3 regions of the Colwellia sp. BRX8-4 genome follow, and region 1 is predicted to be linked to each of the others. Evidence: predicted binding sites of a transcription regulator. Region 1 holds the regulator's gene; each other region holds the start of a gene.
What was found. Region 1 encodes MetJ, which represses methionine synthesis genes. Its sites were predicted from a motif close to TAGACGTCTAGACGTCTA; they were not measured.

Region 1 (6,200 bases):
CGTAAGGATGGTTCGTTAACCACGACATCAATAAGGCATTATCACAAGGCGTAGCATCTCTTTCATAAAGCGACATTGCTTGATTAACATCGATACCATCGGTATTAAGCAATGCTTTTTTAGAAGTGACTAAACCGACTAAATGAACGTTCTCTAACACAGAGACTCGATTGAGTTGCGCGGGTAACAAGTCTAAGAATCGTTGACCTATATTACCAAGCCCTGAAACAACAACACCTATGTGTCGAGCGTCTTTAGTCATATCATAATGAACATTATTAAGTAACTCACCGGTACAACTCTGCTGAAGAATGGCGATAATACTATGCTCACTTAACGAGTTCACCACCTGCAGTACATGAGTATGTTTGAGGGCACGTTTAAAACGCGCTTGGATATTACCTTGATTTACCACACTATGACCAACAATCGCTATAATCGACACCGGTGTGAATGATACTTCGGTATCATGACTCGCCAGCCACTGACTCACTAATTTTTGTTGTGTTTGGTGGATAACCATAAAGCCTTGCTGAACATCACTACATATCGCAGAAAACTCATTACTGGCTTGTTCACCAAACGAACCGGCTAAACTGGTCGATTTTACCAGTAACAGATCGTTAAGCGAGGTGACCGACAATTCCTGTTTAGCAATTTGACCAAATTTTCCTATCTCTGTACCAGAAATTTCAGGATCAAAGCTACTTGCTACATGAAGGTGTGTGCTGTGGTTAGTGAGCGGCTGTAAGGTTTTTGCATGCAGAACCGGGTTACCTAAGCGGCCTAATTCTTTCGCGACACCATTAGGTAAGCGATGTAATTTACGGGCAAGTGGTACAATACGAGGATCGGCACTATAAATGCCATCAACGTCAGTCCATAGGGTAACATTCAGCGCGCCCGACAGTGATGCAATAATTGTTGCTGAATAGTCACTACCATTACGACCTAAAGTACAGGTTTCACCTTGAGAATTTTTAGTGATATAGCCAGTAATAACCGCCAACTTTCCTTTTTGTAAGTTCTGCTGAAAATTTTGACTACTTTGCTGATTGTCGACTGCACAGTCTTTATCATTATTGATAACCAGAAAGTCACGCGCATCAATAGCATAACTTGGACAAACTTTTTCACTTAACACCGCCGATAATAAACGCGCCGACCACAGCTCACCAAATGCCAACATATCTGCATGGTGTTGGCTTGGCTGATCAGACAACCAAGCCGTTAATTGTGTTATATCATCAGACAAAACCTTGATAAGGTCTGCTGCACTGCTAGGGTTCAATAACTCACCAATTAATGTGCTTTGTGATTTCTCTAGTGTTTCAATAGCCAAAAACAGCTCGTCACTTTTTTCAAGTGCGAGTTTATAAATATTGAATAAGTCATCCGTAGTGTTTCCATTTGCCGAAACAACAACTAAATCATTTAATTGACAGTTTTGACGAATAATATCAACCACACGTTCAATACATTGAGTAGTTGCTAAGCTACTGCCACCAAATTTATGTACATGAATAGCATGCTTCGCCAGTTGATTATTCCCTGATGATAATTGTTCTACTGTATTTGACTGTGTCATTTTCACTCATTAATTCTTCTACTAAAAATAGTCTACAACTTTAAATTTGGCTTGCCGATAAAGCTTGTTCTAAGTCATTAATAATATCACTAACATCTTCAATACCGACAGAAATTCGGATTAAAGATTGAGTAATACCCGCTGCAATTTGTGCTTCAATTTCCATACCTGCATGGGTCATCGTTGATGGATGACTGATTAAACTTTCAACGCCACCTAATGACTGTGCCAAGGTAAAGAGTGATAAGTTGTCAAAGAGTACTTTAACCGCTTCAACACCACCTTTTATTTCGAAACTCATCATAGCGCCAAAATCTTTTTGCTGACGCTTAGCAATTTCGTGTCCCGGGTGATTTTTTAAACCAGGAAAGTATACCGCGTTAATTGCTCGATGATTTTCTAAGTATTTTGCAACAGCATTAGCATTTTCTTGATGCTGTTTCATGCGCAGTGGTAAGGTTTTTAAGCCACGTAATGCCAGATAACTGTCGAAAGGTGAACCCGTAATACCAATACAATTTGCCCACCACGCTAGCTCTTCACCCAGTTCTTTTTCTTTTGTTACTAACACCCCACCCACAACATCACTATGACCATTAATATATTTAGTTGTCGAGTGAAAAACAATATCAGCACCTAATAATAGCGGTTGCTGTAACAAGGGAGAAAGAAACGTATTATCTACTGCCACTAAAGCACCAACAGCATGACTGGCTTGAGTAACCTTTTTTATATCAACCAGCCGTAATAATGGGTTACTAGGTGACTCAATCAAAACTAATCTTGGCTTTTGTTCAAGCGCTTGCGCTAACGCTTGATCATCGTTTTGATCAACAACAAGCACATTAAATAAGCCACGTTTTGCTAGGTGGGTAAACAAGCGATAACTTCCACCATAGCAATCATGTGGAATAACAACCGTATCTTTTGTTGTCAGTAACTGACAAATTAAGTGCACCGCTGACATTCCTGTGCTGGTAACAATGCCTACAGCACCCTGCTCTAAATCAGCGATAGCTTGTGCAAACGTGCTTCGAGTGGGGTTGCCTGTTCTGGAATAATCAAATTGGCGCTTATTGTTGAAGCCTTTTAAAGCATAAGTACTCGATAAATGAATGGCAGGAACAACCGCACCGTGATGTTCATCACTATTAATGCCGGCTCTAACAGCTAATGTTGCTGGTTTTTTGCTTGTCATTTTTTGCTCCAATCGGGCAGTAAAATCAAATAGATGTTTGGACGTCTATAACTCTAAACGCTTTACTTTTGTCGGTCAAGAACTTTAGACTTCTAAACTTCTACACATTCGTTATTGACTCAACGCCAACAACCAGTAAAATCTAACTTATAAAAAGTAATTTAGCTAAACAAAGGTAATTAAATGGCAAAGTGGAATGGCGATTATATAAAACCATACGCCGAACATGGTAAAAAAAGTGAGCAAGTTAAAAAAATCACGGTCTCAATCCCGTTGCGGGTACTGAAAGTGTTAACGGATGAACGTACTCGTCGGCAAGTTAACAACTTACGCCATGCAACTAACAGCGAATTGTTATGTGAAGCTTTTCTGCATGCTTTTACCGGACAGCCTCTTCCTGATGATGGCGATTTAACAAAAGACAATACAGAGATGCTACCTAAAAGTGTGCGCGAAGCCTTAATAGCAAAAGGTATTACCGACTTCAGTCAATTTGAAATTGAAGACGAGTAGCTAAGGGTCTTAATACACTTCCTCAAAAAGACGCTCTGGCGTCTTTTTTTATGCCCATACGGTAAGCATCTACAATAGCCAATAACCAACAAGTTAGTAGTGTATAGGTTAATATACTCATTAAGATAGGGTCAACAATAATGGGATTTTTTGACATCTCTGCGATCAGTGCTTGGCTATTGAGCGCAACGTCACCTGATTTAACTTTATTAATAAGTGGCTGATATTGCCTCATCACTTCTTCAATATACAAATATACTGTCACAGAAAAACTTAAAATAAATAACGTAGCCCGTCGATAAGCGTGACACATTAGTTGGCCAATACCCGGGTAAACAAGTGCTGAGAGTAAAACGGCTTTCGTTGAAGTTTTCATTGTTATTCGTCCTACTCAATATTGTTATGCTTTGCCATCGGTGACATTATCTACAGAGGTGCAAGTATTAATGATTTGTCAGGAATATAGATGACGTACAAGAGGTAACTGCTCCTGCGTTACCCTATTTCTTAATTCCTACTTTCTGCGTCCATGTAGTAACTGCACCATGACCTACTATTTGTCATAAATAAAAAAAGGAGAGTCGAGCTCTCCTTTTACAGCGTTATTAATAAATACTACTGATTATGCCATATAGTTTTCAGGTAATTCTAGGGCTGCCACTCCAGACTCAACCGCCGCTTTAGCAACGGCAAGCGCTACTCGACCACACAAACGTGGATCCATCGGCTTAGGGATAATATACTCCTTACCAAAGGTCAAACTTTTCTCACCACTAGCATCTAACACTTCTTGCGAAACAGGTTCCTTTGCTAATTCACGAATTGCATGAACAGCGGCAATTTTCATCTCATCGTTAATCGTTCTAGCGCGAACATCTAAAGCGCCACGAAAAATAAAAGGAAAACATAACACATTATTGACCTGGTTAGGGTAATCAGAGCGACCCGTAGCAATAATAAGATCATCACGAACAGCAAGCGCTAATGAGGGTTTTATTTCAGGATCTGGGTTTGAACAAGCAAAGATAATTGGATTGGGTGCCATTAATTTTACATGCTCAGCAGAAAGTAGATTGGGTCCAGAAACACCAACAAATACATCTGCGCCATCGATAACATCTTCAAGGGTACGTTTATCAGTATTATTAGCAAACATACGCTTATATTCGTTAAGATCATCACGTCGGGTATGAATGACACCTTTAGTATCAAGCATGTAGATTTTTTCGCGCTGAGCGCCACATTTGATTAATAGTTCCATACAAGCAATCGCTGCTGCGCCTGCGCCAAGACAAATAATGTTGGCATCTTTAATACTTTTACCTTGGATTTCCAAGGCATTGATCATTCCAGCAGCGGTAACAATAGCTGTACCATGTTGGTCATCGTGAAATACCGGTATTTTACAACGTTCAATAAGTGCTTTTTCAATAGCAAAACACTCTGGTGCTTTAATATCTTCTAAATTAATACCACCAAAACTGTCAGCGATGTTGGCGACCGTATTTATAAATTCTTCAACTGTCTTATGTTTAACTTCGATATCGAATGAATTAATACCTGCAAATCGCTTAAATAATAATGCTTTGCCTTCCATTACCGGCTTAGCCGCCATACCACCTAGATTACCTAACCCTAAAATAGCGGTACCATTGGTAATAACAGCGACGGTATTGCCTTTGCCCGTATATTTGTAAACATCATCGGGATTTGCCGCAATTGCGCGAACCGGTTCAGCAACACCTGGGCTATAGGCGAGTGCTAAATCACGGCTAGTTTCAGCGGCCGTGGTTAATTCAACACTTATTTTTCCAGGTGTTGGGAATTGATGGTAATCAAGTGCTTGTTGGCGAAAGTCAGTCATGATTGATCCTATGCGTTAGGTGAATTTATTGTCTTATATATGCCATTTTTCACGTTTTATTTTGTTTATATACAGCATAGTTTTATAGACTCGTTATCAATCAAGATACACCTTTGTCTGTGATCTTTAAAAAGTAACGGGTATATACTATTGTAATCTTACATTTTGTTCCAACGTTATTCTTATATAAAAAAGTGCTAGAAGCTATAACAAACATACCCTTAGCCCTTTTGTATTGCACATCATAAAACTAAATATTCGCTATACAGCTTAATCTATTCACCGTATTTTATGACCACTTTTATAAACTTCTTTGACTTAAAAAATTTAGCCATCGATTTTTCTTTTTTTCAATACACAACAACGAATTTATCGGTGAAGTTATCCAATTAATAATTAATCTTCATCAACGTTGTCACTATCGCTTATAACCTTGATTAATTGCTTTTGAATTTATATTCAATAATGGCCATTGAAATAATTTATTTTAGGTAAAAAAAACCACCTCAGGGGTGGTTTTATTCGTCTTATTTTAGAAAAAAATTATTCGCTCTAATTACTCAGCAAACGGGTTTACTAAAATAATGGTTTCATTACGATCTGGGCCTGTTGAAATAATATCAACCGGTACACCTGTTAATTCTTCAATACGCTTAATGTAAGCGATCGCATTAGCAGGTAAAGCGTCACGAGAAGTTGCGCCAACAGTAACTTCAGACCAACCTGGCATTTCTTCATAAACAGGTGTAATTCTGTCATAACCTTCAGCAGCTGTAGGCGGTACAGTAATAATGTCGCCAGCTTCAGTGCGGTAACCTGTACATATTTTAAGGGTTTTCAAACCGTCTAAAACATCAAGTTTAGTTAAACAAAATCCTGTTACGCTGTTAACTTGAATGGCACGGTGCATAGCAACCGCGTCAAACCAACCACATCGACGTTCACGTCCAGTAGTCGCGCCAAATTCATGGCCTACAGTACCTAAATGTTCACCAATTTCGTCATCTAATTCTGTAGGGAAAGGACCAGAGCCAACA
Region 2 (6,200 bases), on a different contig from region 1:
GTTGAGCAAGGCTATAAAAGTGCATTTTCAACGATTCTTGATGCCAATGTAACCACCATGATCACTGGTATTATTTTATACACCATAGGCAACGGCCCAGTAAAAGGTTTTGCCCTTATTTTGTGTTTAGGTATTTTAACCAGTATGTTTACCGGCGTTTTTGTTTCTAAAAGTTTAACAAACCTTGTCATTCGAAAAAATAAAGCTCAATTATTAGGTGTTAATGTATGAAAAATTTTAAAATAAATAGAACGTCTAAATTAAGTGTTTTTCGCCTAGTGGGTTGTTTTATAGCTATGATTTTTGTTGTTATAGCGCTAGTAGGACTATTAAATAAAGGTTTAGCACTCGGTTTAGACTTTACCGGTGGTTACTTAACTGAATTTTCAACCGAGAAATCACTCAGTCAACAGGATATGAATAACTTACTCAGTAACTATCTTCCAGAAAGTTTTAAACTGACCTCTGCAGAGCAAGGGACTCATTGGAGTGTTCAACAAGCAGATAATAACGTCAGTTTACAAGATAAGGCATGGCTATCTGATTTTGCTGACAAAAATCAACTAAACATTAGCCCTCAAGATGCTATTTACATTGGCAGCCAAGTCGGAGAAGACTTAATTAACCAAGGTGGCTTAGCACTATTAACCGCAATCATTGTTATCTTAATGTATTTGTCTTTTAGATTTGAATGGCGTTTAGCCGCGGGGGCTGTTATTGCGCTTTTTCATGATGTACTTATTGTACTGGGGCTTTTTGCATGGTTTGGTATCCCCTTTGATTTAACAATATTAGCGAGTTTATTAGCTATTGTAGGTTACTCGTTAAATGACTCTATTATTGTCGGTGACAAAATCAGAGAAATAATGAAATCTACCCATGACACCACAATAGATGAAGTGATCAATCAAGCTATTAAATCAACCTTAGTGCGAACGATGATCACCTCAGGAACAACCTTAGTGACTATTATGGCTGTATGGGGTTTTGCCGGAGAGTCTTTAGCGGGGTTTTCTATTGCGCTATTTTCAGGGATTTTAGTGGGCACTTTCTCTTCTATTGTAATTGCGGCAACAGTGCCACAATTACTCGGGCTAACCGCTGATTATTATCAACAAAAAGAGCTAGAGGTTTGTCCTTTACCCTAATGTAAACAGTTTGAGAGGAAATTGGCAACACTAGGATATTTACACTTAAGTCCATATCCTAGTGTTAAACGTTACTGTCTTTAAAGTTGGTTACTGTTCAAAAATTGAAGCCAGTCTGACTTTATAAAGATTATTGGTTGACCCATAAAACTCAATAGTCTGTTCAAATACAAAACCAAGCTTTTTTAATAATACGTTAGAGGGAGTATTTTCTAGTGAGGTGATCGCGACAACATTTGCCGCATAATTATTGTCATAAGCAACTTTTAATACGGCTAATGAGGCTTCTCGAGCAAAGCCTTGCGAACAATATTCAGGTAACAAGGCATAACCTAAGTCAGGGAATTCCAATTCAGGCCGCTTTAACAAACCACAGAGTCCAATCGGTGTGTTATCACTTTTCAAAGCGACTAAATTTAGCCCAAAACCCTGTTCGCTATAGCTTGCTAGTGGACCATTAACTAAGTAGGCAATTGCATCTTTAGTCTCTCTAACCCCTTTATCACCAATGTTTTTAATAAAAGCATCATCATTCAATAATTGCAGAACAAATTCATGGTCCTGCTCATTCAGGTGCCTAATGGTTAACCTTTGTGTTGTGCATAGAAGCATGTAAATTCCAAACTTTTAACGCGTAAAGCCTAAGCTTTATTTTTTAATAAAATACTGTCTAAGATTTATTTTCTAAGGCAGTGTTCAATCTATCAAAGCCTCGAGCAAGGTCGGCAATTAAGTCATCAACATCCTCTAAACCTATATGCAGGCGAATTAATGGATATTCATAATTCCACTTTGTCGCTGTTCGCAAACGCCCAACATTGGTATTACCCAAAATTAAACTTTCAAAACCGCCCCACGAATAGCCCATTTTAAAATGTTCCATACCATCAAGTAAGGCATTAAGTGATTGCTTATCACCACGGGTTAACACAAATGAAAACAAACCGTTAGCACCAGTAAAGTCACGCTTAAAATATTCATGGCCCGGACACGATTCGAATGCAGGATGAAGAATAACATCAACTTCTTCGCGTGTTGCTAACCAATTAGCCACTTTTAGCGCACTAATTTGATGTTGTTTTAAACGCACACCTAAGGTACGAATGCCACGCATTGCCAAATATAGATCATCGGGTGAAGTACATTGCCCCATCAGATAACTGTTTTCACGCAGTTGTGGCCAATACTCTTCAGTGGCTATTGCCGTACCTAACATCACATCTGAATGACCAACGATATATTTAGTCGCTGCTTGAATCGAAATATCGACACCATAATCAAAAGGTTGAAAATTAACCCCTGCAGCCCAAGTATTATCGAGCATAACCATACAGCCATGCTGGTGAGCAACTTCAGCTATACCGGGAACATCTTGAACTTCCATGGTAATAGAACCAGGAGACTCTAAGAAAATAAGTCGGGTGTTTTCTTTAATAAGTCCGGCTATATCTCGGCCAATAGTTGGATCGTAATAAGTCGTTTCAACGCCAATATTGACCAATATTTTATCGCAAAAATCACGCGTGGGTTCATAAGCCGTATCGACCATAAGGATATGGTCACCGGTTTTAACAAACGAAAGAATAGCATTAGTGATCGCCGCAGTACCCGATGGATAAATGGCACAACCAGCGCCGCCTTCGAGATCAGTCATAGCATCGGCGAAAGCAAAAGCCGTTGAGGTGCCTCTTCTGCCATAGAAAAGTACTTGATTACCACGATTTGCTGTTGCGTGATTCATTTCTTTAACCGTATTAAAAACAACGGTTGATGCACGTTCTACTGGGGGATTAACAACGCCACGTGTCCATTTTGATTTTCGTCCTGCATTGACTATTTTGGTATCGTTGATCATGATCTTTCATCCTAAAACATAAAATTCATTTAGCCATCTAAATAGCTAACTCAATAAAGTCACCTTATGATCTTTCCAAGCATGATGCACGATTTATTTATATTAATTAAAACAGCAGAGGCTATTGAAACAAGTTCATTTGATCACTGGTTAATTTTTCGAAACTACTCCCGACAAAAGGTAAAATAGCATCAGCAACGGTCGCTAATTGCCGATCGATATAAAACTGGTAATCGAGTGGCGCGTTAACATAACCTTTTGCTTGCGGTCCAGAAGTCGTGATCAGGTACTCTATCCAACCACGTTGCTGATATTTTAGCGGTTGCTTATTTATCTTGTTTATATCATCGGCTAAACGTGCCGCTTTAACATGTGGAGGCACGTTTTTAATGTAATGATCTAACTGCCTACGAATGCGTTTACGATACACCAGTAAATGATCTAATTGCCCTGCTGATGTTTGAGTAACAATATTGCGTACATAGTCAGCAAAAGGTTCGCCATTAAATATTTTTAAATACAACTCTCGTTGAAAAGTTTTAGCCAGTTCAGTCCAATCGGTACGGACGCTTTCTAAGCCTTTAAAAATCAATTCTGATGAGCCATTTTTTTCTACAATGCCAGCATAACGCTTCTTAGTACCGACATCTTGCCCTCTGATGGTTGGCATCAAAAATTGGCTAAAATGTGTTTCAAATTCAATTTCAAGTTGGCTTTCTATCGCAAATTCTTTTTTAAGCGTTGCTTGCCACCTAAGATTAATTTTATCTTGTAAGGTTTTACCCAGCTTTTGACATTGCTGGTGACTAAAATCATCGTCAACACTAACAAAAATAGAATCGGTATCACCATAAATAACTTGATAACCATCATCTTCTAGCCACATTTTAGTGGTGATTAATAATTCATGGCTTCGTTTAGTGATTGAGCCCGATAAACGTGGATCAAAAAATCGACATCCCGTAGAGCCTAAGACCCCATAAAACGAATTCATAATAATTTTTATCGCTTGCGACAATGCCGCATTTTTATCTTTTTTAGCAATATCACGCTCTAACCACAGCTCATTAATAATTTCAGGTAAAAAATGCTTATCTCTAGAGAAATAAGCACCATCAAAACCTTTGATACTAGTCTCTGGTGATTGTAAACCTTCAATTAGGCCCATAGGATCAATATTAAAACTTCGAATAATAGAGGGGTAAAGACTTTTAAAATCAAGTACTAAAACATTTTTATATAAACCCGGAATAGAGTCCATCACATAACCACCAGGAGAAATTAGCCCTTGCAAGCCATCGCCCATATTGGGCGCAATATAACCACTACGGTGTAATTTAGGTAAATATAAATTGGTAAACGCTGCCACAGAGCCGCCAATACGGTCTATAGATAAACCAGTTAGTTTGGCGCGCAAACGCGTGAATTCTAGTAATAGAGATTGTTCAAAGATCAGGGTAACTAAATGGCAATCTTCAAGGTTATAAGCGGCTAAAGCTAGCTTGTCATTGGTAAAGTTGTCGTTAATCTCTTGCATTCTATTGTCAACATCATCAACTTTTTTCCCTTTACCTAATAAGGCATTGGCAACAAAATCAAGCGAAAAACTTGGAAAGTTATAAGTCGCGTTTTTTAGTAAATCAATACCATCAAGGACCACTCTGCCAGCGACATCAATAAATTTTTGCTCATTTTGACTACCACCTGCCGAACGTGTTCGCCAGCGAGGTGACTTGTCATTGCGGCCGATATTAAAAGGGATGTTATAAATATCACAGCGTTTTTGTAGCAAATTAAAATCAAAGTTAATCACGTTCCAACCAATAAAAATGTCGGGGTCGTGGATTTTTATCCAAGCGATCAGCTCAGCTAGCAGCGCTTGTTCATTGTCAAGCCAAACGATGTGCTCTGCGATTTCTGTCGCCTCAGCGTCGGATAACTTGGACTGCGTTATTTTTGCTAAAAACTTGTTTTGATCACCGATCATCAAAACACATTTTATCGGCTTACCATCAGACATTTTATGAGAATGTAAACCAATAGAATAAAGCTCCCCTGCCATTGAACACTCAATATCGAGTGATACCATAGTTAAAGCAATATCATCAAGTAACTGAGTCTTATCCGTTGCTCGGCATTTGTCACTATAAAAGGTAGCAAAGTTAGTCTGTGAAAACTGTTTGGCAGATTCGGTTACCGATGAAGCTGTTAACCGAGGGATAAATTCAATACCAGCGGTAATAAAGCGCTCCATTAAAAAGCGTTCATCGGGGCGAAAATCGTCTTCATAGCATTTTATTTGGGCTTGTTTTAAAACATCGCGTGCGCGATAGAATTCACGCATCGTTGAAAAATAAAAGCCACTGACGAGTTGTTGATTAAAGGTTTTAAGCGCAAGCGGGGTAACTTTAGCCGTTACTATTCGCTGCTCCGACAGGAGACTTTGCGCGTGTACTTGCTGCGTTTGTTCAACAAAAAATAATGCCTGTTGATTTTGCACAATAACATTAACAGCACCTTGAAGGGTTTTAACCCATAAAGACAATTCGATACCTTGTTTGGTATCATAGGCTTGACGGGTTAATAAAAAGCCATAATTCAAGCTAGGCGTTAATTTTTCTACAGTTAATGACATTAATTATTTTAATTCGTTGCGGATAACGATAAACTGTTAATATATACAGCAGTATATACTCATCCTATTTGAAGATACAGGATTCAGCCTATTTAACTGGAATGAGTATATAACCTAATGAACCCTAAATGGCTAACAGCATGCTAAGCGATAAAATTAAAGTAGCAATTCGCACATCGTATAAAACCATTGGTGAAAATTTAGAAAACTTTCACCCAAGAAAACAGCAAACTTTTTTGATTGCCGAAATAGCTAAAACTCTTGCGGGAGAATACGATAAAGCGCGAAAAATTATTATCATAGAAGCCGGCACCGGTACGGGTAAATCCTTGGCTTATTCATTAGGCGCTATTCCGTTAGCGATGTCACGTCAAAAAAAGGTCTGTATTTCTACTGCAACAGTTGCGCTACAAGAACAATTAGTGGATAAAGATTTACCCTTCTTAAAGAAACATTCAGGCTTAGATTTTAATTTCACCTTAGTCAAAGGTCGCCAGCGCTATGTTTGTCGGCAAAAATTAGCCCTGGCTGTGAGTCAAGACGATTCACCTCAGGCCGGTTT
Region 3 (6,200 bases), on a different contig from region 1:
AAGTCGACTGCGGCACCTTGGAAGCATCCTTTTTAAAACCATAGCAGGTTTAAACATATTAGGCTTAGACCTGATACCTCCGCGCAGCACCTAACAACACCCAGTATTCAGGACTAAAGTCGACTGCGGCACCTTGGAAGCATCCTTTTTATGTTCATATTAGACTTATTAGGTTTAAACATATTAGGCTTAGACCTGATACCTCCGCGCAGCATCTAATAACACCCGATTTATCAAATATTATTTATAATGTTATAGCTGAAATAAAGAATAAAAGGCTAACTTACTATATACTTAATAGACTTATTGTTATTAATTAGCTTACTTGTTTATATGCCTATAAAATACCTCTGTGTAATGCTGTTGCTAATGCTGAATACTTCATCAAGTATCGCTAAGCAACTTGTTGTTACTGAGATATTACCGCCCTACCAATTCTATCAAGAGAATACTGCTCTAAGTGGATTCTCCGTAGAAGTCATGCAGGAAATATTCAAAATTACCGGTGATGAAATTGATTTACAAGTATTCCCTTGGGCTCGAGCTTATAAAACCGCACTTAACCAACCCAATACTCTTATCTTTTCACTATCTCGCACCAAAGTTCGAGAAAATCTATTTATTTGGGGCGGTAAATTAATGAGAGAAGATATTTATGCTTGGTGTTTACAAGAAAAATTTAAAACACCCGTCACTGATATAGAGCAACTTAAAAAATATAAATTGGCGGTCACTAATTCGTCAAGTACCGCTCAATATTTTCAGCAACAAGACTACCCCTTTATTTATACTGTCGTTTCACCAGAGCAAAGCTTACAGATGCTCTACCTTAATAGAGTTGATTTTATAACGGGAACAAAGAGCACCTTAGTGGCGCGAGCGAGTAAATTAAATTTAGAGGTAAGTAGACTAAAAAAAATTATACCTCTCTCAGTCGTTAATCATGACTTATATTTTGCTTTTAGTCTAAATAGCGATAAAAAGATTGTCACTAAATATACCAACGCTTATAAAATAATAGAGAAAAATGGCACTTTAGACAAACTGAGAAATAAGTGGCAAGTGCAGTAAACGCTACATACTTAGTAAATAATGGCTAGTGCGCTTTACTTTTATCTAAAAAATCAATATAACAAAGACGAATTTTATCAGTTAGTTAATAACCATAGACAACATGACCCAAAATCATCTAGCCAACAAATCAAAAAAACCACAAGGGCAAGTTTATGCTGACACACCAGCGATCGGTATTTTTGACTCTGGCATTGGTGGTTTGTCGATTGCTAAGTGTATCCATCAACATTTACCCAATGAAAATCTTATTTATGTGGCTGATAGTCAATTTGCACCTTATGGCGATAAGTCGTCAGCAGAAATTATTGAACGGGTAAATAAAATTGCTGACTGGTTGATTCGCCAACAGGTAAAAGCCATTGTTGTTGCCTGTAATACCGCAACAGTTAGCGCTATCGATCAACTGCGTTTAAGGGTTTCAATTCCAATTATTGGCGTTGAACCAGCGATAAAACCCGCTGCGTTGCACAGTAAAACAAAGAAGGTAGCCTTGTTAGTAACAGGGGCAACCGCAATAAATACTCGTTTTCTATCTTTAGTGAATAAGCATAAAAATGGCGCTGAAATTTATATTCAGCCATGCCCTGGCTTAGTAGAGCTTATCGAGCAAGGCCTTCATGAAAGTGAACAGTGCCTTGAAATACTGCATACTTTTTTGCAACCTCTTGTGCAAAGTAATATAGATACCTTAGTCTTAGGTTGTACACATTACCCCTTTGTTCGTTCGCTTATACAAAGAATTGTTGGTGATAAAATTACCATCATGGAAACCGCTCAGCCCGTAACGGATCAACTTACTCGGCAACTGGCAAACCAAGGATTATTGGCAAGTACTCTATCTATTTCACAACAACACTTTTTTAGCTCTAAGGTATCTAAGCAACAAGCCAAATTGATGTCAGTACTTTTTGGTCAGAATGTTACCCTTCAGCAATTTCCTGCTCTATAAATGAACAATTAATAATTATTTTTAGCCGTTTAGCCATCTAGGCGTAAAAAAACTAGAAAATAGTTAATCTTGCAGTTAGAATAACTCCAATTCGAAAATATTTTAAACTATTACATTTTTCTGAGGTTATATGTCTACTCAATTTTTCACTTCTGAATCAGTTTCTGAAGGTCATCCGGATAAAATCGCCGATCAAATTTCTGATGCGGTACTTGATGCTATTATCGCTAAAGATAAGAATGCTCGTGTCGCTTGTGAAACTATGGTGAAAACTGGTGTAGCTATTATTTCAGGTGAAGTTTCTACCACGGCATGGGTTGATCTAGAAGCGATTACCCGTAATGTTATCAGTAATATTGGCTATACTTCGTCTGACGTTGGTTTTGATGGTGAAACTTGTGGCATTATGAATTTAATTGGTCAGCAATCACCTGAGATTGCCCAAGGTGTTGACCGAGCAAACCCTGAAGATCAAGGTGCTGGTGACCAGGGATTAATGTTTGGTTATGCGACCAATGAAACTGAAACGTTAATGCCTGCACCAATATTTTATTCTCATCGTTTAGTAGAGCGTCAAGCTGAAGTGCGTAAATCAGGGGTCTTACCTTGGTTGCGTCCTGATGCTAAATCTCAAGTCACTTTTATTTATGAAGATAATAAGCCAGTAGCGATTGACGCGGTTGTTTTATCAACTCAACATAATCCAGAGATTTCTCAAGAAGATTTGCACGAAGCTGTGATGGAAAATATTATCAAAGCTGTGTTACCTGCCGAGTTATTAACTAAAGATACTAAATACTTTATTAATCCTACTGGCCGTTTTGTTATTGGTGGTCCGGTAGGTGATTGTGGTTTAACGGGTCGTAAAATTATTGTTGATACCTATGGCGGCATGGCTCGTCATGGTGGTGGTGCTTTCTCAGGAAAAGATCCATCAAAAGTTGATCGCAGTGCTGCTTATGCTGGTCGTTATGTAGCAAAAAACATCGTTGCGGCTGGTTTAGCTGACCGTTGTGAAATTCAAATTTCTTATGCCATTGGTATTGCTGAGCCAACGTCAATTTCAATTGAAACCTTTGGTACCGGTAAAGTCTCTGAAGCAAAATTAATTGAATTGGTAAGAGCACATTTTGATTTACGACCATACGGCATTACTAAGATGCTTGATTTGTTACACCCTATGTATCAGATGACAGCAGCTTACGGACATTTTGGTCGTGAACCTGTTGAAGTCACTGTTGGTGATGATACTTTTACTGCATTTACGTGGGAAAGAACTGATAAAGCTGACGCACTTAGAAAAGCTGCTGGTTTTTAGTTTTCACGACTAAACATCAAGGCTCCTAATAAAAAAGCGACTTAATAAGTCGCTTTTTTTATGTTCAAAGGGTAAATAGCAACCTAGCTCATCACGACTTAGTCGACTGTGCTTTTTTGCTGGCAACTTTATCTTTTCGTCGTTGTTCGATAACATCTTGAACATTGCCACCAATATGCTTTTCGCCTCGTTGGTTCGCTAAATTTATTTGACGCTCACGCTCAGCGAAACCACTGCGCTGCTCGTCGGTATACTTGTCATAACAACGATGACAACTCACACCTTTAACATAGTGTTCGCTTTGCATTTCTTCGCTTGTTATCGGGTAACGACAAGCAAAACATTGGTCGTACTGGCCTTGCTCTAAACCATGTCCAACGGCAACACGGCCATCAAAAACAAAACATTCGCCTTCCCACATTGAATTCTCTTGTTCAACTTCTTCTAAATATTTAAGCACACCTCCCTCAAGGTGGTAAACGTCTTCGAAGCCTTGCTCTTTCAAGTAAGCTGTTGATTTTTCGCAACGAATACCACCAGTACAATACATAGCCACTTTTTTGTGCTTATTTTTATCTAAATGTTGGGCAACATATTCTGGAAATTCACGGAACGTTTCAGTCTTAGGGTTAACGGCGTTTTTAAAGGTACCAATTTCAATTTCATAATCGTTACGCGTATCAATCAATAAAACTTCTGGATCTGAAATAAGCGCATTCCAGTCTTTTGGTTTCACATAAGTACCAACGGTTAATAATGGGTCAATGCCTTCAACACCCATAGTAACAATTTCTTTTTTTAATTTTACTTTGCTACGTTGAAAAGGGTTTTCATCAGCATATGAATATTTATGAGAAACATTAATTAAACGTTCATCCGTCTCTAAATGAGCTAAAAGCAGATCGATACTGGCTTTTGTACCTGCAACCGTACCGTTAATACCTTCGTTAGCGAGTAATAACGTACCTTTGATCTCGTTTTCTAACATAACGCTTAATAAAGGTGATTTAAGTTGTTCGAAGTTTTCTAAGCGCACAAATTTATAAAGTGCACAGACAGTAATATTTTGCATAGTAATAATACCCATTGAGCCAGCCAGAACGTAAATCCGGAGCTGTAGATTAATATAAAACCAACACCTGCTACTAGCGATGTTAGTCGAAAGATGCGCATTCTATCAAAAGCGCTTATTTAGATAAAGTACCTCGTCGCTCGCCTTAATTATAAAGTTGTTGTCTATCGTATTATTTAGAGCTAAAAAAAGACTTAACACCACAGTGAAAAGTCTTTTAAAAGGCAAAGTATTTCAATAAAAATTCGTTAACTCGGTGAGCCTTTAAGTTTTTCGCGCAACCTTTGAATAATCATATAGAAATATGGCACAAGTAAAGTACCCAATATAGTAGCAGCTAACATACCTGATAGTACGGTAACACCCAAGAATATCCGGCTACTAGCGCCTGCCCCCGAAGACATAACCAAAGGAATTACACCTAACACAAAAGAGAGTGCAGTCATTAATACGGCTCTAAATCTTAATTTTGCGGCATCAAGCGCGGCTTCCATAATACTTTTACCTGCGGCTCTAAGTTCCATGGCAAACTCAACAATAAGAATCGCGGTTTTAGTCGATAAGCCGATGAGTAGCACTAACCCCACCTGAGCATAAATGTTATTCTCCATGCCCAAGATATACAGCGTTAACATTGAACCAAACAATGCCAAGGGAACCGCTGCGATAACCGAGAATGGTATGGTCCAGCTTTCATATTGCGCCACTAAAAATAAGTAAACAAACAACAATGCTAAGCCAAATAGAACAGGTGCTAAATTACCTGCCTCAATTTCTTGTTTAGACTGCCCGGCCCATTCGAAAATATAGCCCTGAGGTAAGTTTCCAGCTAATTCTTCCATAATAGCTATTGCCTCACCTGATGAATGACCACTCGCTGCTTGCCCAGTAATGTTAGCACTACGATATAAATTAAAGTGTCCGATACTTGTTGGTCCTAAAATAGGTTCTAACTTAGCCAGTGTCGTTAATGGCACCATTTCACCCTCTTGATTACGGACAAAATAGTGACGTAAGTCAGACGGGTCTTTGCGGAACTCTTTTTCTGCTTGAACAGTTACTCTATAAGTACGACCAAACTGGCTAAAATCGTTAATATACATTGAGCCAAGTTGGGCTTGTAAAGTAATAAAAATATCAGACAAAGCGACACCTTGGGCTTTGGCTTTATTTCGATCGACCTCTAAAAAATATTGCGGAACATTAGCGCGGTAAGTACTAAAAACTTGATTTAATTCAGGACGCTGATTAGCTTCATAAATAAGACCATTCATCACTTGCGCCAAATCACTTGGGCTTCTGCCTTCACTATCTTGTAATTTAAATTCAAACCCCGAACTTGACCCTAGCCCAGGAATAGGCGGCGGATTAAATATCATGATTTGCGCGTCTGGTATGGTCCAAAGTTGCCCCATTAAACGTTGAATAACAGCACGTAACGCTAATTCTGGTTCAGTTCTGTCCTCCCAATCTTTTAGCATAATAATGCCTAAACCATTATTAGAACCCGCTCCTCCTAATAATGAAAAACCAGCAACAGTAATCACATCAGTCACCGCAGGATCAGCTTTTATTATCGGCGTTATTTTATCAATAAGTGCTTGTGTTCTATTACTCGATGCAGCATCTGGTAATTGAATATTAAGAAAAACATAACCTTGGTCTTCACTTGGCACAAACCCCGAAGGTACCGACGTTGTTAACCAACCAGTTGCCATAAATAAAACACCAACAATAATACCAACACGAGCGGCGCGTTTTAATAAAAAATTTACCGCTGTGGTATA

Region 2: a site for MetJ is predicted at 3,034-3,051, ahead of H4J56_RS12815 (cystathionine beta-lyase). Genes of this name have one in related genera too.
Region 3: a site for MetJ is predicted at 2,046-2,063, ahead of metK (methionine adenosyltransferase). Genes of this name have one in related genera too.

Annotation. Positions count from the first base shown of each region.
Region 1 covers NZ_JACGVS010000013.1:83,575-89,774, reverse strand. Annotated here, with positions in the region: gene metL (bifunctional aspartate kinase/homoserine dehydrogenase II) at 1-1,588, opposite strand, end outside; gene metB (cystathionine gamma-synthase) at 1,629-2,786, opposite strand; gene metJ (met regulon transcriptional regulator MetJ) at 2,970-3,299, shown strand; gene H4J56_RS12235 (hypothetical protein) at 3,322-3,675, opposite strand; gene H4J56_RS12230 (malic enzyme-like NAD(P)-binding protein) at 3,922-5,163, opposite strand; gene H4J56_RS12225 (adenylosuccinate synthase) at 5,720-6,200, opposite strand, start outside.
Region 2 covers NZ_JACGVS010000014.1:62,677-68,876, forward strand. Annotated here, with positions in the region: gene secD (protein translocase subunit SecD) at 1-231, shown strand, start outside; gene secF (protein translocase subunit SecF) at 228-1,148, shown strand; gene H4J56_RS12810 (GNAT family N-acetyltransferase) at 1,239-1,760, opposite strand; gene H4J56_RS12815 (cystathionine beta-lyase) at 1,819-3,003, opposite strand; gene H4J56_RS12820 (DNA polymerase II) at 3,125-5,638, opposite strand; gene dinG (ATP-dependent DNA helicase DinG) at 5,779-6,200, shown strand, end outside.
Region 3 covers NZ_JACGVS010000021.1:47,766-53,965, reverse strand. Annotated here, with positions in the region: gene H4J56_RS15895 (ABC transporter substrate-binding protein) at 370-1,071, shown strand; gene murI (glutamate racemase) at 1,175-2,023, shown strand; gene metK (methionine adenosyltransferase) at 2,154-3,341, shown strand; gene H4J56_RS15880 (rhodanese-related sulfurtransferase) at 3,433-4,413, opposite strand; gene H4J56_RS15875 (efflux RND transporter permease subunit) at 4,662-6,200, opposite strand, start outside.